DNA from 3 places in the Arthrobacter glycogeni genome. Region 2 is predicted to be linked to each of the others. Evidence: riboswitches for the same ligand, from Rfam matches in the RefSeq annotation. Region 2 holds a riboswitch; each other region holds the start of a gene.
The links. Region 2 has a riboswitch for cyclic di-AMP ahead of ACX80G_RS02105 (NlpC/P60 family protein). Riboswitches for the same ligand answer to the same signal wherever they lie in the genome.
Positions count from the first base shown of each region.

Region 1: it holds a riboswitch for cyclic di-AMP, as region 2 does, so the genes downstream of both, ACX80G_RS05680 (M23 family metallopeptidase) here and ACX80G_RS02105 (NlpC/P60 family protein) in region 2, are expected to answer to the same signal.
Region 3: it holds a riboswitch for cyclic di-AMP, as region 2 does, so the genes downstream of both, ACX80G_RS07960 (C40 family peptidase) here and ACX80G_RS02105 (NlpC/P60 family protein) in region 2, are expected to answer to the same signal.

Region 1 covers NZ_JBTNDV010000004.1:42,928-50,823, reverse strand. The annotation lists gene ACX80G_RS05690 (ABC transporter ATP-binding protein) at 1-594, shown strand, start outside; gene ACX80G_RS05685 (siderophore-interacting protein) at 591-1,715, shown strand; cyclic di-AMP (ydaO/yuaA leader) riboswitch at 1,821-2,008, shown strand; gene ACX80G_RS05680 (M23 family metallopeptidase) at 2,013-2,690, shown strand; gene ACX80G_RS05675 (diacylglycerol/lipid kinase family protein) at 2,785-3,747, opposite strand; gene ACX80G_RS05670 (SGNH/GDSL hydrolase family protein) at 3,878-4,648, shown strand; gene ACX80G_RS05665 (MarR family winged helix-turn-helix transcriptional regulator) at 4,699-5,196, shown strand; gene rpmB (50S ribosomal protein L28) at 5,463-5,699, shown strand; gene rpmG (50S ribosomal protein L33) at 5,699-5,866, shown strand; gene rpsN (30S ribosomal protein S14) at 5,871-6,176, shown strand; gene ACX80G_RS05645 (HU family DNA-binding protein) at 6,462-6,752, shown strand; gene ACX80G_RS05640 (bifunctional copper resistance protein CopD/cytochrome c oxidase assembly protein) at 6,898-7,896, shown strand, end outside.
Region 2 covers NZ_JBTNDV010000001.1:454,633-462,528, reverse strand. The annotation lists gene ACX80G_RS02125 (MFS transporter) at 1-783, shown strand, start outside; gene serC (phosphoserine transaminase) at 800-1,924, opposite strand; gene ACX80G_RS02115 (iron-dependent transcriptional repressor DtxR) at 2,172-2,879, shown strand; cyclic di-AMP (ydaO/yuaA leader) riboswitch at 3,018-3,191, shown strand; gene ACX80G_RS02110 (M23 family metallopeptidase) at 3,194-3,997, shown strand; cyclic di-AMP (ydaO/yuaA leader) riboswitch at 4,122-4,286, shown strand; gene ACX80G_RS02105 (NlpC/P60 family protein) at 4,292-5,167, shown strand; gene ACX80G_RS02100 (NlpC/P60 family protein) at 5,198-6,076, shown strand; gene ACX80G_RS02095 (HNH endonuclease) at 6,307-6,807, shown strand; gene mobA (NTP transferase domain-containing protein) at 6,804-7,751, shown strand; gene ACX80G_RS02085 (molybdopterin molybdotransferase MoeA) at 7,763-7,896, shown strand, end outside.
Region 3 covers NZ_JBTNDV010000006.1:10,159-18,054, reverse strand. The annotation lists gene ACX80G_RS07965 (hypothetical protein) at 1-617, shown strand, start outside; gene ACX80G_RS07960 (C40 family peptidase) at 789-1,685, opposite strand; cyclic di-AMP (ydaO/yuaA leader) riboswitch at 1,692-1,852, opposite strand; gene ACX80G_RS07955 (Ig-like domain-containing protein) at 2,567-5,659, shown strand; gene mutM (bifunctional DNA-formamidopyrimidine glycosylase/DNA-(apurinic or apyrimidinic site) lyase) at 5,756-6,775, opposite strand; gene rnc (ribonuclease III) at 6,784-7,590, opposite strand; gene rpmF (50S ribosomal protein L32) at 7,654-7,857, opposite strand; gene ACX80G_RS07935 (YceD family protein) at 7,860-7,896, opposite strand, start outside.

The DNA of each region.
Region 1 (7,896 bases), on a different contig from region 2:
CGCGGCCGCTACCCGCACCAGGGCTGGTTCAGGCAGTGGACCGACGACGACGACGCCGCTGTCGCCGCCGCCCTCGAAGCCACCGACACCCTCGACCTCGTCGACCGATTCGTTGACGAACTGTCCGGCGGTCAGCGGCAACGCGTCTGGATTGCCATGGCCCTGGCCCAGCAGACCGACATCCTCCTGCTGGACGAACCCACCACCTTCCTCGACGTCACCCACCAGGTGGAGGTGCTGGATCTGATCACCGACCTGAACCGGCGCGATGGCACCACGGTTGCCATCGTTCTCCACGACCTCAACCTCGCCGCCCGCTACGCCGACCACCTGATCGCCATGAAGGACGGCCGAATCGCCGCCCAGGGCAACCCGGCCGACGTCGTGACCGAGGAGACAGTCACAGCGGTCTTCGGCCTGCAGTGCCGCGTCATTGCGGATCCTGTGTCCGGCACACCCCTGGTGGTGCCAGTGGGCCGGCACCACTCGAACGCCGAATCCACCCCAGCTTCATCCGACTCGACCACCGGGCGGGGGTACCTGCCCAACCCGCAGGACACGCTGGCGGCCCACCATCTGGAGGCGGCATCATGACCGACGTCGGCAACCGGACCGCCCGGCAGGGTCAGCGCACCGAAGCGGCAGTCCCGGCGGTGACAGCCTTCGACGTCGTCGTGGCCCGGGTGCAGCGCCTGAGCGACAACTTCCAGCGGATCACGTTCGGCGGGTCCTGCCTCAAGGACTTCGGCGTGCGGGGGGCGACCCTCGATCTGCGGATCAAGGTGGTAATCCCCGCCAGCCAGAACGACGACGCCCCCCACCCAAATCTGCGGGAGCTGCTGGAGGCGCCCACCGAGGGGCCCGGCTGGTACCAGCAGTGGCTGGCCCTGGACCCGGCCGACCGTGGATCGATGCGCACCTACACCGTCAGGGAAACCCGGTGCGACGACGACCAGCCCGAGATTGATGTCGATTTCGTGATGCATTTCGACGCCGACGGGAACGGGGGTCCGGCGTCGCTCTGGGCCGCCGCAGCAACACCCGGCGACCGGATCTGGTTGATCGGCCCGAACGCCCACGCCGCCACCTGCACCACTGCCGGATCCTACGGCGGGATCGAATGGCGCCCGGGGCTGGCCAAACACGTCCTGCTCGCCGGTGACGAGACAGCAGTCCCCGCCATCAGCGCCATCCTTGGCTCGCTGCCCACCCACATGGGTGGGCACGCCTTCCTTGAGGTGCCGGACCGGGCGGACTTCCAGGATGTTCCTACCGACTCCTCGGTTCACATCACCTGGCTGGCGCGGGGGCAACACCCCCACGGGGAACTCCTCGACGCAGCGGTCCGCGACGCGGTTCGCGTCCCGGGTTGGGTGTCGCTGGCGGCGCCCTTCGCCGTCGGCGTGGATCCCAGCTCTCCCGCCGGTCTGACCCTCGCGGCTGCCGCTGCCGCGGCGGCCGGTCCCGAGCCGGAAGAGGTGAACATCGATGAGGCGATCCTTTGGGAGACACCCCAGCTGTTGAACGCTTCGGCACTGATCGGCTCGCCTAACCCGGACCGGCCGTCCGGTGCCCTCCCCTTTTACGCCTGGATTGCCGGCGAAGCCGCGATGGTCCGTGGATTGCGGCGCTATCTGGTCCGCGACGTCGGCATCGACCGCAAACGGGTTGCCTTCATGGGGTATTGGCGCAGCGGCCGGTCGGAGCTTAGCTAGCCGCCACGCCCTGTGATATGTAACGGAATTGTAACTTTTCCGGCCGGTGGCCTACCCTTGTAGGGAGCCATTCGCATCATTGTGGCTCCCAGACTGCACGCCTAACCCTGTCAGTAGCTGGCCCCCAATTCACCGTGGCAGGGGTGGAGGACCCATCTTTTGGCAGTTTCCTGCCTAGGGGTGCAGCCCTTCGCAGATTGCTTTTCCGCTCTCGTCGGAACAGTAGGCAGAGGGCCGAGTCAACTCTTGCTCGAATCCGACAGCTAACTTCACCGGCGTTGCAGAGAGGCTTTTGTTGTGCACCATCCGGTTACTTCCGGGCGCCGCCGCGCGTCCGTCGAACCCACATTCCCCCGCCGGTCAGTTGTCCTCGCCACCGGGGCGCTCGCCGCAGCGGCGGGCCTTACCCTGACGGCGTTCTTCCCCTCGGCGGAGGTCCCACCCCGGCCAATCGCGGACGCGGTGACGAGCCCCACCGCGCCCGTCACCGCTGACGCCGACGCCACGATCGACTTCGGTAAGGAATCACCGCTCGCCATGGCCTCCACCCCGGCCGCCAAAACTACAGTCCTGTCCAGTGACGCCGCCACGTTCGCCGCGCCCATCACGGAAGCAACGATCGCCTCGCCGTTCGGCTATCGAGTGAATCCGATGGGCGGGCTCGGCGACGAGCTGCACACCGGCACCGACTACGCCGGCGCGTGCGACACCCCGGTGTTGGCTTCCCGCGCCGGCACCGTGGTGGAATCCGGGTGGCATGCCTACGGCGGTGGCCAGCGGATCGTGGTGGACCACGGCGGGGGACTCGAAACCTCCTACAACCACCTGAACACCCTCGGTGTCAGCGTCGGGGATGCCGTAGCGAAGGGGCAGGGCATCGGCGCCGTCGGCAGCACCGGCAACTCAACCGGCTGCCACCTCCACTTCGAGCTCCTGGTCGACGGCGAAAAGGTCGACCCCCAGACCCGGCTTTAGCGCGCAGCCCGGGAATCCCGCCGGCTGAGCCCCGTGGATGGGATTGTCTAGACAATCCCATCCACCGTGGCCGGCCGGTGGGAAATTGGAGCAGCTACGGGGTCGGGTTGGTGACTACTGCTGGATCCTTCTTGCCGTAGGGCATCCGCAACCGCAACGAGTTTGCATCCACGCGCAGGGCCATGTGGGTGCCCTTGCCGAGTGGGTCTCCGTCCAGTTGGATTTCCTGCGGCTCGTCGAGCTGGATTTCGGCGCTCTTGCACTGAAAGTACTCAAGCGACGGGTCTTTTCCCTTACCCCGGGCGAACAGCTTGCCGACGACGCCGAACCAGCCCAGCCGACCGGTCGGTGCAACGGTCATGACGTCCAGCAGGCCGTCGTCGATCTTCGCCCCCGGAAAAATCTCCAGTCCGCCCATAATCTTGCCGCAGTTTCCACCCATCACGCTGCGCAGGCGGCGGACGATGGGCTCGCCCCCGTCAAGGGTGATACGGGTTCGGGTGGGTTTCCCGCCCAGGTTGCGGATGCCGGCGTCGACGTAGGCCAGCCAGCCCACCTTGTCTTTAAGGTCGTCGCGGGTGTCAGCCATGATTGACGCGTCAAAGCCCAGGCCCGCCATCACCAGAAACACGTGGGATTCCTGCGCGCGGTCCACTGTGACGTGGATGACGTCCACATCGCGCTCGGTGCCGAACAGGGCAGCTTTGGCCGCCTCCTCGGGATTGTCGACGGCGATGTCCAGGTTACGCGCCAGCAGGTTGCCCGTCCCGAGCGGGATCAGGCCCAATGCGACGCCGGTGCCATTGACTACCTCTGCCACGCAACGGACCGTTCCGTCGCCGCCGGCAGCGATCACCACGTCCACACCAGCGTCAACGGCTTCTTTCGCCTGGCCGCGCCCTGGATCGTCGGCCGTCGTCTCCAGGTATAGGACCTCATCCCACCCGTCGGCGGCGCAGAGTTCCGAAACGATCGCGCGAATGTCAGCGCCGGTGTTCTTGACCGGGTTGATGATCAAGGCGGCACGCTTGTTCCGGGTTTCGGCGGGCTGGGTCATGGTGTCCTTCTCGGGGGTCGATGGGGGAATGATCAGGGAACGATCAAGGAATGGGGCTACTTCAACAGAAATTTATCAGGGTACTTGCTAACCCACCTTATCCCGCGCCGGGAGCGGGTAGCCTCGTCTAGTGGAATTTTCTCAGCGGTATGTGGCCCTTGGCGATTCGTTTACGGAAGGCGTGGGCGACTGGCATGAAGCCAGCCCCAACGGTGTGCGCGGGTGGGCGGACCGGGTGGCCGAGCAGCTGATCCTTGCGGACAGCTCGTGGGGCTACGCGAACCTCGCCGTCCGCGGGAAGAAGGTGCGCCAGGTCCTTGACGAACAGATTGATCGTGCGCTCGCCCTACAGCCCACCCTGATCACCATCTACGCGGGCGGCAACGACATTCTGCGGCCGCGCATCGACATCGACGCGTTGATGGCCGCGTACGACGACGGCGTGGGCCGGCTGGCGAGCTCGGGCGCCGCCGTCGTGCTGTTCACCGGGTTTGATTCAGTGGGTTCCGCAGTGTTCGGCACGACCCGCGGCCGGACCGCTATTTACAACGAGCTGGTGCGGGAGATCGCCGACCGGCATCATGCCGATGTAGTGGATTACTGGCGGTTCAGGGAGTTCCAGAACTGGGGATACTGGGACACCGACCGCATGCACATGTCAGCTGCCGGGCACACCCTGATGGCTAAACGGGTGCTCGAAGTCCTGAGGGCCTCCCATGAGATTGACCTGCCCGAGTTGGAGGCGGTGCCGGCGTCGTCGCGCATTGATCAGCTGAGAGCCGACGCCCAGTGGGCCCGGGATTACCTGTCACCGTGGGTCGGCCGACGACTGCGGGGCGTGTCCTCGGGGGATGTGTTGGCGGCCAAGTTTCCGGAGCTCACCCGACCAGTCTGGTCATAAGGGCCACACCCCCACTGCGCCGCCCGAGCGTTCTATGCCAGACTTGATTGATGACCGGTGCTCGATGGTTGAACCCCGATGAGCGGCAAGCCTGGCTTGCCCTCTACGCAGTCACCACCATTTTGCCGGGCACCCTCGACGCCCACCTTTTCCGGCAGGCGAAGATTACCCTGTTCGACTACCATGTCCTGGCGATGCTCTCCGAAACGGAGGACCTCACGCTCGCGATGAGTGAGCTGGCCGGCCGATCGAACGCTTCCCTGTCCCGCCTGAGCCACGTGGTGAAGAAGCTCGAGCAGCGTGGCTGGGTGACCCGGCGCCCGAGTGCCAGCGATGGTCGGGTGACCACAGCACGGATCACTGAGGAGGGCGTGGAGAACGTCCAACTCCTGGCCAGGGAGCATGTCGGGCACGTCCGGAAGGTGGTCTTCGACGCCCTGACCGAGGATGATGTGCACGATCTTGAGCGGATTGGCAAGAAAATCCTGGCCCGTCTCGACGATAGCCACTGGATCCTCGGTGAACCCCCACCCGGGGCTCAGCCGTGAAGCCGCCAAAGCCCACGCTGGCGATTGGTCTTAAACCGCGCCAGCTCCTAGAATGGGAGGGCATCAGGTGGCGGAGCGTGTGCAATTGCTCCGATGTCCGGGAAGTTAGCCTCCGGATGTCGGTAGTTAGGGGCTCAGGTTGCGCGAGAACCGCTCGTCATCCCAACGGCTTTGGCTATTGTTTTGGGGCGCCCCTGATCGCATTCCATGGCAGGTAAGACTGCCGGTACTCAGGTACTTTCATTTAACTCTTTTGGAGGATCGTCATGGCAGCTCACTGCCAAGTGACTGGAGCCGAGCCGGGCTTTGGGCACAGCATTTCCCACTCACACCGCCGCACGAAGCGCAGGTTTGACCCGAATATCCAGAAGAAGCGCTACTGGGTTCCGTCCCTGCGCCGCAATGTCACGCTGCAGGTTTCGGCCCGTGGCATCAAGACCATCGATGTGCGCGGAATTGACGCTGTTGTCGCGTCGATCCTGGCCCGGGGAGTGAAGCTCTAATGGCAAAAGATAAAGACGTACGCCCGATCATCAAGCTGAAGTCGACGGCCGGCACCGGGTACACCTATGTGACCCGTAAGAACCGCCGCAACGACCCGGACCGCATGGTCCTGATGAAGTACGATCCCAAGATCCGTAAGCACGTCGAATTCCGAGAGGAGCGCTAAACACATGGCTAAGAAGTCTAAAATTGCCCGCAACGAACAGCGCAAGGTCATTGTTGAGCGCTACGCCGAGAAGCGCCTTGAGCTGAAGAAGACTCTCGTTGACGCCAACGCGTCGGACGAAGCTCGCGAAGCTGCACGCCTGGGCCTGCAGAAGCTTCCCCGCAACGCCTCACCGGTGCGACTGCGCAACCGCGACCAGATTGATGGGCGCCCCCGCGGCACGCTGCAGAAGTTCGGTATCTCCCGTGTCCGCTTCCGCGACATGGCTCACCGCGGCGAGCTGCCCGGTGTAACCAAGTCCAGCTGGTAACACCGGCTGGCTGGTGCTAACCAGTGTGCAAGAGGACGGCGACCCACGGTCGCCGTCCTCTTGCGTTGAGCGCTCGTGCACTGGTCGCTGTAGTGGTGGTCTATGTAGGCCCGAAGCAGGGATTTCCCGGAGCGAGAACCCGAAATAGGGCCCTTTGGCACCCAAAACCCCCCAAAAACGCCGTAAACGACCGGAGTTTGGTGGTCAAGCTGGTAAGTTTTCGCACAGAGGCTTTCAGAACCGTGAAGGCTTTACAAATAACGGACAAGTCCAGGAGGACGTAAATTGGCAACGAAAGAAACCAAGAACCGCAGCGAACTGGTAGCAGAAGTAGCAGCGAAGGCTGACACCAGCCAGACCGCCGTCAACGGCGTTCTTGACGCACTGTTCGATGTACTGGCAACCTCGGCTGCCAACAACGTGAAGGTCACCATCCCAGGCTGGCTCGCTGTTGAGCGCACTGAGCGTGCCGCCCGCACCGGCCGCAACCCCCAGACCGGCGAGACCATCCAGATTGCAGCAGGCAGCAGCGTCAAGCTGACCGCCGGTTCCAAGCTGAAGGCTGCTGTCAAGTAGTCATTCACCTGGTCCGCTAGGGACTCCAGGCCGTCACCCTTTCCGGTGGCGGCCTTTCCTTTTAACCTGCTGCTCAGAGGGACGTGGAGCGCGGCGGATGACTGCGAATTGTTAGCGCTTCTACGGAGGGTAGACAATAGGAAGCGTGGCTACTACAACGAAGGCGCCCCGGCAGACCGACCGCCCGGGCGCACAGCAGGTCAAGGTTGGCTGGCTCATCGCCGGCGGAGCCGCCGTCGTGACGACCCTCGTCCTTGCGTTGCTGTTCACCGGTGCCGCCAGCCCGCGCCAGCTCGGCGACCCGGGGGCCCTGACCCGCTGGGGTCTGCCCGTGGCCAAGGCTCTCAATAACGTGTCGGCCGCCGCGGTGATCGGGTCACTGGTCTTCGCGGTGATGATCCTCCCGCGCCGGGTCGCTGGCTCACGCCGCCGCTCCAGCGAAGCAGAGGCCCCTGGCGAGGAACATCCGGCGTTCGGCGCGGTCATGACCCTCGCCTCGGCCGCTGCGGTGTCGTGGACCCTGGCCGCGGTCGGGGTGCTGCTGTTCACCTACTCCGACGCTGCGGGTCTGCCGCTAAGTGGCGATCCGGGCTACACCGAAGGCCTGGCGTCCTACCTCACCGACTTCGATACCGGCCGTGCCTGGCTGTCGACCGTGTTGATCGCCGCCGTCGTCGCCACCATGACGTTCGGTGCGCGCTCCAGTGGCTGGCTGGCCCTGACCGGCATCCTGTCCCTCCTTGGACTGATACCCATGGCTCTGATCGGTCATTCGGCCAGCGGCGATGACCACTACGCGGCCATCAATTCGATCGCCCTGCACCTGGTGGGGGTCTGCCTGTGGATCGGCGGCATCATCGTCCTGGCAGTGATCAGCGGACGATTGGGTTCCCTGACCCCCAGCGTGCTCCACCGCTTCTCGGCCCTCGCCGGGTTCGCTTTCGTCCTCGTGGTGGCATCCGGAATCATCAACGCCAGCCTGCGGATCAACGACCTGGGCCAGCTCAGCTCGGAGTGGGGGCTGCTGGTCACCTTCAAGACCGTAGCGACGCTCCTGCTCGGCGGTATCGGACTGATGCACCGGCAGTGGATCATCCCGCAGCTCGGAGACGGCAGCGGCGCGCCTGCCGGCGGTCAGCTCTCC
Region 2 (7,896 bases):
GTAGCGGTTGGCCCCGGCTGGGTGTTCTTGATCAACGCCCTGACCTTCGGCGCCATGATCTTCGTGCTGATGACTATCAGACGCTCCGAGCTGCGGGTCCTGGAAAAGTCTCCGCCGGGAAAGGGCCGGATCCGTGAAGGCTTCCGATACGTGCGCAACCGGCCGGACCTGATGATGGTGATGCTCGCCATCTTCATCGTGGGAACGTTCGGACTCAACTTCGCCGTCTTTATCGCGGCGATGGCCCGCACCGAATTCGACAGTGGTGCCGGCGTGTTCGGGGTCCTGTCCTCGGTGATGGCAGTCGGGTCAGTGGCCGGGGCGCTGCTCTCCGCACGGCGCAGCAAGCCGAGGCTGCGGTTCATCTACGGCGCGGCAGCAGCGTTCGGCGTCGCCTGCGCCGCGGCGGCCCTGGCACCTACCGTCTGGCTGTTCGGTCTCGCCCTGGTTCCTGTCGGCCTATTCGCGCTCACCCTCCTGACCAGCGCCAACGCCTACGTCCAGACCACCACGGAACAGGTGATGCGCGGCCGGGTGATGGCCCTGTACTTCGCCATCTTCCTTGGCGGCACCCCACTCGGCGCGCCGATCGTCGGCCTGGTCTCCAACACCTTCGGCCCGCGGTGGAGCCTCGCCGTCGCAGCAGCGGCGGGACTTATCGCTGCGCTGGCCGGGATGATCTGGGCCTGGCGGGCCCACCACCTGCGACTTCGCTTCGACGGGTCACCCCGCCGCCGGCTGCGGATCGTGACCGATTTTGGGGACCCGGTCACCGATCCATGACGCTCTTCGACGATGGTCAGCCGCCGACGACGTGATCAATACACGTCAGCAGCGCTGATACGTCGTCCGGTTCGATCGAGACGAACGTGGCGATGCGCAACTGGTTGCGGCCCAGCTTCCGGTACGGTTCGACGTCGACAATGCCGTTGTTTCGCAGCACCTTCGCCAGCAGTGCTGCATCGACCGATTCGTCGAAATCAATTGTCGTAATGACATTGGAGCGGTCCTCGACGCGGGTCACGAAGGGGGTTGCGACGTCGGACGCTTCGGCCCACTGGTAGACCCTGCCCGCTGACTCGGCGGTCCGGGCGGCGGCGAACCCGAGCCCGCCGCTGGCGTTCAGCCATTCGACCTGGGCGTTGAGGGTCACCAGGGTGGCCAGCGACGGGGTGTTGTAGGTCTGGTTCAGGAGCGAATTGCCGATGGCTGTCTTGAGGTTCAGGAAGTCGGGGATCCACCGGTCGCTCGCGGCGATCCGGTCCGCGCGTTCCAGCGCCGCGGGGGAGAACATCCCCAGCCACAGTCCGCCGTCGGATCCGAAGTTCTTCTGCGGTGCGAAGTAGTAGACATCGGAGGCGTTCACATCAACGTCCAGCCCGCCCGCGGCTGAGGTTGCGTCGATGAGGACCAGCGCGTCCGGCGCGGCTCCGTCCACCCGGTGGACTGGGGCTGCGACACCAGTGGACGTCTCGTTTTGTGGCCAGGCGTAGACGTCAACGCCGGCTTCCGCCTGCGGGGTCGGCCGGGTTCCCGCCGCCGAGGTGATCACCGACGACGCTTCAAGGAACGGCGTCCGATCAGTAGCTGAGGCGAATTTCGACCCGAATTCGCCGAAGGACAGGTGCTGGGCTTTTTTGTCGATCAAGCCAAAGGAGGCTGCATCCCAGAACGCAGTCGCCCCGCCGACGCCCAGGATCACTTCGTAGCCATCCGGTGCGCTGAACAGCTGGGTCAGGCCAGCCCGGATCGACCCAACCAGATGACGCACCGGCGCCTGGCGGTGTGACGTGCCCAGCAGGGTGTGCCCGGCCTGGGCGAGTGCTTCCAATTGCTCGGTGCGAACCTTCGAGGGCCCAGCGCCGAAGCGCCCGTCAGCGGGGAGGAGCCCAGCGGGGATCGTATGGTCCGGGGAAATGCTCATGGTTCCTCCAAGGGATAAGCGCGCAACTTAGAACGGGTTTCATTCTGCCGCACTGCCTGGCTCCCGCGGCATTTATGACCAGGCAACGGGGGTGTGCGTGGTGGCGGCTGGTTGCCGCGGTCAGCAGGAAATAGGTTAACCTTGGGAGGCGGAGAACTCACGTTCGACGCTGGCGTTACGTGCCGCGCTCGCACCGCGAACCCTGCCCGCTGTTCCAACCCGCACCAGTGCCAAGGAGCTGAACCGCATGACGGACCTCATCGATACCACTGAGATGTACCTGCGGACCATCCTGGAACTGGAGGAGGAGAACATTGTCGCCCTCCGCGCCCGGATCGCCGAACGGCTCCGCCACTCAGGTCCAACCGTTTCACAGACCATCGGGCGGATGGAGCGTGACGGGCTGGTGGTGGTCTCGGGCGACCGCCACCTTGAATTCACTGATCTGGGCCGACGCCGCGCCATCGGTGTCATGCGTAAACACCGCCTCGCTGAACGACTGCTTTCCGATGTGATCGGCCTCGATTGGGCGTACGTTCACGAAGAGGCATGCCGCTGGGAGCACGTGATGAGCGAACGGGTCGAACAGCGCCTGTACGAGCTGCTGGGAAAGCCCACCGAGTCGCCCTACGGCAACCCCATCCCCGGGCTGGAGGCACTCGGTGGACCGCCGACCGAGAACTTCACCGCCGGTGTACGCAGTCTTCTGGCGGTGATGGGAACGAATCCGCTGGGATCGGTGGTCACCCTCGTCCGCCTGGCCGAGCCCATCCAGGTGGATCCCGAGCTGCTGTCGCAGCTTGATGAGGGCGGATTGCGGCCGGGAACGGTTATCAGCGTGCAAACCGTCGGCGATTATGTGTCGGTCCGGGTTGAGGGGATCGAGGGAGCTCTCGAACTACCGCCCGAGGTCGCCGCGCACGTCTTCGTCTCGGTCAGCGAAACGGCACTTTAGGGCGGTAAAGCGCGGTGTAGCCGCAAGTTATCCACAGGAAAAGATAACGAACGTATCTCTTTTGCTTCTGGTCGCGCATAGTGGAAAACTGGCGTTGATACATCAGCGTTACCTGATCCGCACGCCTAACCCTGTCAGCGGATCGGGATGCTCATCACCCGTGACAGGGGCGGAGGACCCATCAACGGCGGCTAATCTGCCGCCTTAGGGTGAAGCTCAGATCCGCTGCCGCTCCGACGGAACAGATCAGGGCCGAGTTCTTTCCCGACTCGAATCCGACAGCTAACTTCGCAGGCATAGACGAAAGGGACCCTTTGTCGAAGCACAACGCTTCGGGACGCCGCCGTGCCGCCGCCGCGGTACCCGCCGCGCGTCCCCGAGACGCCCAGCGACTTGAACGACGACGTCGTGCCGTCCGCGTCCGGAACGACCTCTCACTGACCGGGATGAGCCAGAAGGTCGCGATCGCCGCTGCCGCCTCGGGTCTGGTGCTCACCATCGCACTACCCACTACCGCGGCATCCAGTCCCGCCGAGGGTGTGGCTGCCGCCACCCGCGAGACCGTCTCCACCGTCGAAGCAGCAGTCGCCCCCCGCGATATCACGGTTCCTGACGCCGCGCTGGTCGATTTCGGCCGCACCGCACTGCAGAGTACGTTCGACGCCGACGCCAAGCTCAGCGAGATCATGACCGCGGCAGGATCCGCCGCGGTGCCCGCCTCGGCCGGGGGTTCCCTGTCAGCGCCGATGAGGGATCTAGTCGTCACCTCACCCTTCGGCTACCGGGTTAGCCCGATCACCGGCATGAGCGGTGAGCTCCATTCCGGCCAGGACTTCAGCAGCTCTTGCGGCACCGAAGTTTTCGCCGCAGCGGCCGGCACCGTCTCCTTCACCGGGTGGCACCCCTACGGCGGAGGGAACCGCGTGGTGATTGATCACGGCAACGGGCTCGAATCCACCTACAACCACCTCTCCCTCAGCAGCGTCAAAGAGGGGCAGAAAGTTGGCCGTGGCGAGGTAGTTGCACAGAGCGGCAGTACCGGCGCCTCAACCGGTTGCCACCTGCACTTCGAAGTAGTGGTTGACGGACAGACGGTCGACCCGATGGGCTGGCTGTAACCAAGGACACACCGTTCCGTGACCGGAATGTGACATTGCTCTCGATCTGCTGTACCGTCAACCCCGTGCCAAAATCTCACAGGTTCGGCACTCCCGAGCAGATCGCCTAGCTCTGCCACTGCCCGGGGTCCGTTCGCACAATTCGCATGGCAGAGGCGGGGGAACCAATTAGTGGATTTCGCGAGAAATCCTTGGGGTTAAGTTGCGTACTTCCAGCAGGAAATCATGTGACCGGGTGACTCCCATCCGAATCCGACAGCTCACCCCGCAGGCAATTGGGAGAGGCAATCAAACGTGTCAACCAGCTCTTCTCCGGGCCGCCACCGGGCCGCCCGCCCGCATAACGGCCCCTTGACAGTCATTTCGACCGCCGTCTCGTCAAATGCTGGATCAGTAGGTCGCCAGGCCGCCGTCATTGTCGCAGCGTCAGGACTCGTCCTGACCGCCGGACTGCCAGCACACGGTATTGGCGAGTCGGAGCGTGTTGTCCTCTCCACCCCCCTCAACTCCGTATCGGTCACCGCCGACGCTGTTAGCGCCGCTGCCGCCGCCGACATCACCTTCGAGCGCACCGCCGTTACCGCAACGCCCGCCGTGGTGGAAGCTGCACCAGTAGTCGAATCCGCACCAGTAGCGGAAGCTGCACCAGTCGTCCGGGCCCGTGCCCAGGCCGTCGTCGACCCAATAGCCGAGGCTGCTGCTCCAGTTGCCGTTGTGGCGCTCGCTGTGCAGGAAGCACCCCCCGCTGCCGAAGCGCCAGCAGCGGCGCCCACGGCCCCCGCGCCCGCACCAGTCGCAGCACCGGTCACAGCTCCTCCAGCCCCCGCTCCAAAGCCGGAGGTCGTTGAAGCTTCCGCAAATGGAGCCGGCGCGGCTCTTGTGGCCAGTGCCTACTCGCAGATCGGCGCAGTGCAAGATTGCACAGTTCTGGTTGAAGTGGCTTTGCGGTCGATTGGTAAAACCGTTGGGGACCTCGGGCCCGAGCAGTTCTACGCATACGGCGACGTGGTCGGTTCACCTCAGCCGGGGGACCTGGTCATCCGCCCGGGACACGTTGCCATCTATGTCGGTAATGGGCAGGTCATCAGTAGCGGAATGAACGGCGTCAATGCGACCATCCTGCATCCGCTCTCCGACCTCGCCGGCTCCAGTTTTGTCCGCGTCCGCTAGAGCTCGAGAATCAAACCAGAGAGTTTCACAATGACTACACATGCAGCTACTGCACGGCACCGTGCCGACAAGCGCCACGACACCAGCTTCTCGACCTTGGCCAAGGCAGTAACCGAAAACGCCGGTGGCGTCGGCCGTCAGGCAGCTGTGATCGTCGCAGCATCCGGCCTCGTTCTGGCGGGTGGTGTGTCGGCCAACGCCGCCGACCTCCCGCTCGAGTCAGTTGAACGGGTGGCCCTCACCTCGGCTCTGGAGATTCAGGCGGCTCCAGCCGTGGTCGAGGCTCCGGCCGACGCAGAGATTGCCTTCAACCGCACTCCGGTCAAGGCGGTAGCAGCACCAGTCGTCGTCGAGGCACCAGCGGTCACCGCACAGGTCGAGACCGTCGTCGAGATCGACGAAGCCCCCGTCGTGGTTCCGGGCGCCGAGGTCGCAGACGCCGAGGTCGCAGACGTTGAGCCGGTAACTGTTGCACCCGCGGTAGAGGTCGAGCAGGCCGCGCCGGACCAGACGGCGCCAGCCCAGGCCGCGCCGGCCCAGACGGCGCCAGTAGCCAAGAAAGCCCCGGCCGTTTCCTCAGGGGTGGCAGCCACCATCGCCGCCGCAGCGCAGGGACAGCTCGGGGTCACCCAGGACTGCACCCGCCTCGTCAGCAATGCGCTCGCTGCCGCTGGCATCAACTTTCATGGCTGGCCAGCCGGTTACCTGTCGCTCGGACGCACCGTCAGCGCTGGCGAGGCCATCCCAGGCGACCTAATCTACTATGCAGATGGTGGCGCCGGAGTGGCCCATATCGCCGTCTACATCGGTGGTGGACAGGCCGTACACGGCGGATTCAACGGCAACCAGACAGTCGTCGCACCAGCCGACCTCGGCTCAGGCCCCGTCTTCATCCGCGTCGGCGGCTAAGGCACACAACCCTGTACGCAGGAAGACCCGGGGATTTCGATTCCCGGGTCTTCCTGCGTACCATCCCCGTGCTGTCCCAAGGTCGTCTTCCGACGACACGCGCTAAGCCGGGCCGCCGGATTAGCAAACCGGGCATCCGTCGAACTACCCTTACTCTCAATAAGTCAGTTGTCGTCCTGCTCTCCCGGACCACAGGGACGCAGGCCCGAAGTCGGCAAAGAGGAATGTGCATGCGCACTCTCGTTCTGAACGCTGGGTATGAGCCATTGGCGGTAGTGACCTTCCGCCGGGCGCTGGTCCTTGTGCTGGCCGGAAAGGCGAGCGTGGTCGCGGAAGGGGAGGACCCGGTGGTGGGACCCACCGACGTCCTGGGCCGCCCCTCGGTTATCCTGCTGAACCGCTACGTAAAGATCCCGTACCGCCACAGCGTGGTGGTGACCCGCCGGGGAGTGTTGCGGCGCGACAACCACCTGTGCGCCTACTGCGGGAAGAGCGCTTCAACTATTGATCATGTGTTCCCACGCTCCCGCGGCGGAGCATCCAGTTGGGAGAACCTCGTGGCATGCTGCCTCCGGTGTAACAATGACAAGAGTGACAAGACCCTCACCTCGCTCGGCTGGCACCTGCGTATAACCCCGCAACCACCGCGCGGCGCTTCGTGGCAGTTCCGCGAAATTGAGAAGCCAGCACCGCAGTGGAGCGCATTCCTCCGGGCGGAGTCCGCCGCTTGAATTCAACACCCCTCGACTTCAACGCCGTAGTGCTGTCCGGGGGCAGGTCGTCGCGCCTCGGCGGTGTCTCGAAGGCACATCTGCACCGTGGAGGACGCACTCTCCTCAGTCTCACATGTGATGCAGTCGCCGCTGCACACCGCACGATCGTGGTGGGTCCCGACCGTGACGACGGACTGCCGGGGGACCCCGTGGCGGGCTCGATGGCGCAGGACTGCGAGTTCATCCGCGAATCCCCTCCCTTCGGTGGGCCAGCAGCAGCCCTGGCCGCCGCCGTCGACCACTTACTTGAGGACACCACGCCGTGGGTGCTGGTTCTCGCCTGCGACATGCCGCGCATCGCGCAGGCCATCCCGGTGCTGTTGGCAGCGGCAGCAGAGTGTCCTGAGTCCTCAGTAGTCGCTCACGACGGCGGCCGGGACCAGCCGCTGGCTGCGCTGTACCGACTGGGGAGCCTCCGCACCGCCGTGATGGCAGCCCAAACCAGCGGTGGAGCCCAGAATCTGTCGATGAAGGCACTCCTTGCTAGGGTGCAATGGAGAACAATTGACGTTCCGCCGGGAAGCACAGCGGATGTCGACACCTGGGCTGACGCCCAATCACTCGGTGTCTCAGGCACGGCACCGACCGAAACCTCAGGAGCAGCGATGAAAAAGCAGGATCAGATCCTTCAGGAATGGAGCGCCCAGCTCATCGAGGCTTTGGAGCTTGAGGGCACCACGATCGACATCGATGCCATCCTGTCCCTCGCCGGGGACGCAGCGCACTCAATTGTTCGGCCCGCCGCGCCGCTGACCACCTTCATTGCGGGCTACGCCGCGGGACTTGCGGTGGGCAGCCAGCAGGCGAGCGAGCGTGTGGCCATGGAATCGGCCATTGAGGCTGCCCGTAGGCAGTGCCCCACCGGCGATGCGGCTGCGTCAACGTCGTCGGACGCCTCGTGAACGAAGCCCCGATGAACGAGTCCGAGACCGGGGAAACGCCCCTGAACGACGCGGGGCAAAGCGAAAGCCCACACAACGAGAGCCGCCCTGAGGCGAGCCCCACCGGGCGGAACCTTGGCTGGGGAGCGGCGCGCCGGGCAGCTTA
Region 3 (7,896 bases), on a different contig from region 2:
TCTTCGCCGGGGAAGTCGACTGCTGCATCAACGCCGGCGTTGTCCTGATCGGTACCTACCTTGGCATCAACATCGATCCGGTGGTCAAGCGGCTCGTGGCCGACCAACTGCCTGACGGAGGCTGGAACTGCTGGGCCGAGTCGCGTTCGGCGCCGGGATCGTTCGCCAGTACTCTTGACGTAATTGACGCTTTACTGAGGTGGGAGCGACGCACCGGTGGATCCGACGAGGTCAGGCGGGCTCGCCACGGGGGCGAGGAATTTCTGCTTCGACGCGGTCTGTTCCGGTCGTTGCGCACAGGCGAGGTAGTGAACCCTCGATGGCTCCAGTTCTCTTACCCTCCACGCTGGCACTACGACCTGCTCAAAGCGACGAGCTACTTCGCTCTCCGCGGCGGACCGGCCGATCCGAGGCTGGTTGAGGCAGTCGATCAAGTTCGTACCAAGCGTCAGTCAAATGGACATTGGCTGCTGGAAAACCCTCACCCCGGGGCGGTCCACTTTCGATTCGAAGAACCCGATGGTACATCGAGTCGGTGGAACACCCTTAGGGCATTGCGGGTTCTTCGCTGGTACGACGCAGCGAGTCTCTCCGACGGAGCAAGCGTGACCCTATGACAAGAGCAGCAAGAAGATTTCGCATGCGCAAGTGACGTCGAGAGTGCCGTACGAACTGGTGTCATTTAACCACGGGTGACCGATTCACAGACGAAGCACAAAGGCGCCACCGGATGTTTCCGGTGGCGCCTTCATGGTACTTCTCCAGACCGCCGCGACGGTATGGAAGGTTTAGAGCGTGTAGTACCCAACCAGTGGCATAGCGCTGACCGCGTGGACCAGGGTTCCCTGGCTTGGGTTCAGTGCGCTGACCATCTGGCCGTCACCGATATAGATGCCGATGTGTCCGCCGCCGTTCTGGACGACGAGGTCACCTGGCTGAGGGTTGCTGGTGGGGGTCAGCGCACCCATCTGTGCCTGGCTGGTGCGGGGCAGATCGATGCCGTGCTGGGCGTAGACCCACTGCACGAAGCCTGAGCAGTCCCAGCCAGCGGTTGAGCTGGTGCCACCGTAGACGTACGGTGCGCCGATCATTGACTGGGCCGTTCCGGCGATACCTGCGCTCGATACCTGTCCGCCGGTGGACGCCGCACCGATTGGCTGGATGTCCTCCGAGGCGGTGGTGATACCCAGCGTGCTGGTCTCAGCGGGGGCCGCCGGTGCAGCTACCTGGATCGCCGGGGCTGGCGCTGCTGCTGAAGCTGGCGCCGGTGCTGCTACTGGTGCTAACTGGCTTGACTGGCCAGTGTTGCCGGTCAGCGAGATGACGTCGCCTGGGAAGATGACCGAGTCCCAGCCGAGCCCGTTGGCGGCGAAAATCGACTCAACGCTGACGCCGTAGGTGCCGGCAATGCTGCCGAGAGTATCTCCGGGCTGAACCGTGTGAGTGGAGGCTCCGGGGGCTGGTGCGCTGGAGGCCTGGGCGACAGATGCCGGCGCGGCCTGGACGTCGACTTCGCCTGCAGCGTTAGCTGGCAGCCCGGCGCTCAACATCAGACCTGATGCGGCGACGACAACCGCTGCCGGACGGCCGATGGAGCCGGCATGTGAGCTGACTGCCTTGGATACGGTCTGCATGGCGCTTGGCGGGGTTGCACGGTGGCGCGCGATATAACGGTTCTTGGACATGATGATGTTGCCTCTCCCAGTGCCTGCGAAGTTAGCTGTCGGATTCGGATGGGAGCCACCCGGGTGCGATACCGCACCTTTACCCCTAGGCCGTCTTACGACGACCACTACTGGTTCCCCCGCTTCTGCCGGATGTATGCGAACGGACCTCGCGGCAGCGGCAGAATTAGGCAATCTGTCGGGAGGACGCTGAGTTGAACGGAACAGAGCGTGCCGTCTACTGTACCTATCGCTATGAGGTTTTGTCACATTTAGGTCACGGAGCCAGTGTGCCGTTGTGTGCCCCCGGTGGCGGCGACGGGCGACCGCCTCGATGATGGATTGCGTGCGCGGATCGATGATCCGGATTACTCCCCGGGTTACATTTCGCTGCCAGTCATTGCGTTTTCCGGCCAGAGCCGCCATCAGTTCGCGCGGCGCTACAAGCAGTGCGGCCCGGAAATTGACCCTACCGAGCCCGGCACGGGAAGGTTCCCTCCGGCATGCTATGCCGCCAAGCTTTTGAAATGTCCTCACGGTATCCATACCTAATGGTTACCTGCCCGCAGGTGCTGCCGGACGGCGACATGTATTAAGTGGGTAAGTCTCCTGGGTGGAGGACAAGTCATCCAGTGGTGTCAGGACGAGAATCGGATGCCGACCTCACCGGAGCCGCGCTTCCTCGTTCACTGAGGGTCACTGTGTTTCGGCGTGAGGCCATTTAGTGGTAATTATGCGGGCGGTGCGTCCCGCCCGCATGGCCCCGAATTGATGGTCCCGGGCAAGGTTTTCCCATGGTTGGTTCGTCAACATTGGAGGCGCCAGAACTAATGGCAGCCTGCAGTGACTTCACGGCGTAGCCGGGAGCACCGGAACCAGTAAGGGGAATCATCATGTCGGCAGTGAACAGCAAAACCGCTCGGGGTTGGCAGACAGGGAATACTGGGGATGAACCCGGTCTGCACCGAGGTGCAGGGCAGGGCCGTCGGAAGACTTTCCTGCGCCGGTTCGCCACCGTGACTGTTGCCTCCCTGCTGGCCGCATCCATGGCCCCTTTGGCTGCCGTGCCTGCGTTGGCTGCGACGGCGGGCATGAGCCCGGTCGACCCCCAGAATGGATTTCCCACCTGGTATTCAGACGGCAACGTCAAACTTCAGCTGTGCTACATGGCCGGAGCTGGTTGCCTGGCTGAACCGCCGGACCCAAACTCCCCGGCGTCCTACCCCGATAATTTTCCGGAAGAAGCGTTCTGGTTCAACGCAGGGGCATCCGGCGGAAAGCTTGGGCTCTACGAAGCGGCACTGGAAGGTGCCCACCTGAACGGTGTCGTAACGGCTGGCGAGCAGATGGGCTTCGGCCGGCTTCGGTTCATCGTCGAGGACCTCCAGCCAGGCGCCAGCTACACCATTACGCACCCCTACGGTGTCAACACGTTCGTCGCCGAGCAAGACCCGAAGGTGGCAACGGCCGGACGCATCAAGCAAACCATTGACGCCGGAGTCTGCGCACCCACACCCCAGCAGCCCTGCGATTGGGCCAGCGTCGGGCAAGCCTTCCTGGGCGACAACTCAGACAGCACGACATCGACCTTCCTGAAGCAAGTTGGCGCAGCGCCAGGAACGCTTGGCGACATCAACACAGCACGCGCCGTCACCGGTGCACCGACCGGAAACAACTTCGTGCGGGTGGACGGCCCGGACGCCGGCGGTCCCGGCGTCAACACCCTTACCGTCAACACCTTCACCGTCCAAGGCCTGATCTTCAACGGTGCCGACGCCGCCCCTTCGACCCCCGACCTCGCGCCGGCGAGCGACAGTGGAAAATCAGGCACAGACAACATCACCAATGTGACCAGGCCGACCCTCACCGGAACCGTACCGGGCGTCGGCGTCAGCGAAGCGACGGTGGAGTTGCTAGTGGATGGCGCCACGGCTCCAGCTGCAACGACCACCACCACCGCTGGCGCATACTCGGTTCTCCTGGACACAGCCCTCACATCCGGTACCCACAGGGTCCAGGCCCGAACACCCAATCCCGAATACACAGTGGACCCAGCAACGGGTGAACCGGTTGATCCCACGATTCCCCAATATCTCATCTCGGGAACGCTCACCTTCAAATTGGACACGGTCGCTCCGCCCGTCGCTATTGTGGCGCCTTTCCCGTCCAACCCGACCGCCGACACCACCCCAACCGTGAACTTCACGTCCCCGGAGCCAAGTGTCAGCTTCGAATGCCAGCTGGTGCCAAGCAACCCCGACTGGGATCCAACCTGTGCCTCACCAAAGAGCTACGACCCACAGCTCAACGGGACTTACACTTTCAACGTCCGCGCCACCGATCCCGCGGGTAACGTCGGAACCCAGGCCACCCGGACCTGGACCATTGGCCCGGCTGACACCATTGCACCAACCCTCAGCGCGCAATCGCCTTCAAGTAACGCCAGCGGGGTCCCCATGCTCAACACGATCTCCGTCAGATTCTCCGAACCGGTCAGAAACGTTGATGCATCAACGTTCATCCTTCAGGATCCTGCGGGCGCCATCGTGCCGTCGACCGTTACCTTCGACACCGCCACCAACCAGGCGGTCCTGGATCCCACCAACCCTCTGGCGGGCAGCACCCGCTACACCGTCTCACTCAAGAACACCATCGCGGACCTTTCCGGAAACCAATTCGCTGGCAGCACGTGGGCCTTCATCACTACTGACACAACCCTCCCGACCGTCACCTCCCGCAGCCCCCTTACCGGCGCCACCGGCGTCAGCACCACAGGGAACATGACGGCGACCTTCAGCGAAGCCGTCCAAGGCGTCAGCGGGACAACCTTCACCCTGAGAAACGCCGCCGGAACAGCAACCGCCGCCACGGTGTCCTACAACGCCACCACCCGGGTCGCGACCCTGGATCCCACGGCGACCCTGGCAGCGAACACCAATTACACGGCTACCCTGACCGGAAGCACAACCAGCATCCGAGACACCGCCAACAATCCTTTGGCCACCACGTCCTGGTCCTTCACCACCGGAGCCGCGCCCGACACCACCGCCCCAACCGCCACCTCCCGCAGCCCTCTCACCGGCGCCACCGGCGTCAGTACTTCAGGGAATGTTACGGCGACCTTTAGTGAGGCCGTCCAAGGCGTCAGCGGGACAACCTTCGCCCTGAGAAACGCCGCCGGAACAGTAACCGCCGCCACGGTGTCCTACAACGCCACCACCCGCGTCGCAACCCTGGATCCCACGGCAACCCTGGTGTCGGACACGCGCTATACCGTTGCTCTGACCGGCGGAGCCACCGGCATCCGGGATGCTGCCGGCAATCCCCTGGCCACCCAGAGCTGGGCGTTCACCACCGGTCCCGCCCCGTCGGTGACAGGACGGACACCGGGCATCAACGCAACGGCAGTGAGCACGACGGGAAACATCACTGCCACGCTGAGCGAGTCAGTCGCAGGAATCAGTGGAACGACGTTTGCGCTCCGGAATGCTGCGGGGACAACCGTCGCCGCGACAGTGTCCTACAACGCCACGACCCGCGTCGCGACGCTCAATCCCACGGCTACTCTGGCTTCGGACACGCGCTACACGGCGACCCTCACCGGAGGAGCCACCGCTATCCGGGACGCTGCAGGAAATCCCCTGGCCACCCAGAGCTGGTCGTTCACCACCGGTCCCGCTCCAACGGTGACAGGAAGGACTCCGGGCATCAACGCAACGGCAGTGAGCAGGACCGGTAACATCACCGCAACATTCAGTGAGGCCGTCACTGGAGTCAGCGGCGCCACCGTTGCCCTTCGGACCTCAGCCGGAGCAGCCGTCACAGCTGTAGTGTCCTACAACACCACTACCCGTGTCGCCACGCTCAACCCATCGGCAACCCTGACAGCCAACACCAGCTACCGAGTCACCCTGACCGGCAGCACCACGGCACTGCGCGACATCGTGGGCAATCCGTTGCTCACTACGACATGGAACTTCACCACCGGCCCATGACACGCTCCCAGTAAGTCGACGAAAGCGGCCCCGATCAGTAAGCCTGCCTGAATCGGAGCCGCTTTGTCGCGTCGGCGCCACCAGCCCTTTCCGAATTTACCAACGGCCGTTCCGGGGTTTCGGCTGACACCGGGGGCAGGTGAATGACGAACGGTTCATAAACATCTCACGACGCATCAGCGCGACCCCCTGGAACAACGGATCACCGGCGCAGCGGCTGCACGGTTCGCCCTCCCGGCCGTAGGCGTTCAGCGAACGCTCGAAGTATCCGGAGCTGCCGTTGACGTTCACGTAGAGCGAGTCAAAGCTGGTGCCGCCGGCCGCAAGCGCCCGGACCATGACGTCGCGGCAGGCGTCAACTAACCGCGACGCGTCGGCGCGTCTCATGGAGTCGGTCGGGCGCGCGTAATGCACCTTCGCGGCCCAGAGTGCTTCGTCGGCGTAGATGTTGCCGATCCCGGAGATCAGACCCTGGTCGAGGAGCGCCCGCTTGATACCCGTCTTGCGCCGTCGCAGCTTCGCGAAGAAGCTTTCAAAGGAGAACACGGGATCGAGCGGGTCGCGGGCAATGTGGGAGGCCTCTGCCGGAATCAACGGCAGGGGGCTCTCGCCAAGACCACCCGGCTGTCCGTCGTCGGTCGACACCATCGACGTCACGAAGAGGCCACCGAAGATGCGTTGATCAACAAACCGCAGTTCCCCCGGCAAAGGCCCAGTCGGCCCCCCCGCCGCCGACAGCGTCAGTCTGACCCGTAGGTGCTTTTCCTCGGGCGAGCCAGCGTCTTTGACCAGCAACTGCCCACTCATCCCCAGGTGAGCCATCAGGGCCACGGGCGCGACATCAGCGGACGAACCAGCCAGCGCCAACGACGCCGACGACGCCGACCCAGTGCTGACTATCTCGGCCGGGGCAGCCAACGGCATCCACAGAAATTTTCCGCGGCGCACCACGTCGAGGACCCGGGCCCCCACCAGGTTGCCGCTGAAGTCGTCGGCGCCGAGCCCGTGACGGCGGATGGACCGGAGATCGAGGATGTCGACGTCGTCGATGGTTCGCCCCAACACCCAGCGGGCGAGGCCACGGCGCACCACCTCGACCTCGGGAAGTTCAGGCATCGGGAAAGTTAGGCTGACTCAGTCGACGCCGCGGCGGCAGCACCAGGATCGGCAAGCTCAGAAGCGGCATGGTCATGAGCCGGGGTGGCAGCGGCAGGTACAGACACCGAGTAGGCGGACGACTTGGGCTCTGCGGCCATCACCCGCAGCATCTTCCATGACGCTGCTGCCGCTTCCTGCTCGGCTTCCTTTTTCGACGGACCGGATCCTGAGCCGTACGGCAGACCGCCCACCGTGAGCAGAGCCTCGAAGGTGCGGGCGTGGTCGGGCCCGGTGCCGGTGACCTTGTAGTCGATGACGCCGAGCCGTCGTGCGGCGGCGATCTCCTGGATGCTGGTCTTCCAGTCGGTGCCGGCGCCCATCGCCGCTGCGCTGCCGAGGAGAGGAGCCACCAGCCGCATCACCATGGCCCGCGCCACTTCAATACCGTTACTCAGGTAGGTGGCCCCGATGACGGCTTCCATGGTGTCGGCGAGGATTGAGGCCTTGTTTTTACCGTCGGTCAGCTTCTCCCCCTGCCCGAGCAGGACGTGCTGGCCAAGTTCGAGCTCGCGAGCAATACCGGCGAGCGCGCGGGTGCTGACGACCGCGGACCGGCGCTTGGCGAGGTCGCCCTCGGACAGGTCGGGATTATCGCGGTACAGCGCATCGGTCACCGCCAGTCCCAGCACAGAGTCACCGAGAAACTCAAGGCGTTCGTTGGTGGGGATGCCCCCCTGCTCGTAGGCAAAGGAGCGGTGTGTCAGGGCAAGACGAAGCGTCCCGGCGTCTATAGAGACACCGAGACGCTTCAAAAGGTCTTCAGTATTTGCCACGTCTACTTACGCATTCGCATAAGAACGCTGCGGGCACCACGTTGCCGGGGCGCGCAGCGGTCGTTAGACGTCGGCTACTTTGCGTCCCTTGTACTCAAGGAACAGTGCAGTGCCGGCGGAGTCGGTTACTACCTTGGCCTGGTGAGCCAGGCTGTAGGTAACGCGGCCGTTCTCCACGGTCTTCACCAGTTTGGGCGCAGTCGCCTTCCACTGGGACCGACGTGCACGGGTATTCGAGCGGGACATTTTCCGCTTAGGAACAGCCACGACTAACTCTCTTCTCTCTCGACAGACTCTGTACTTGTT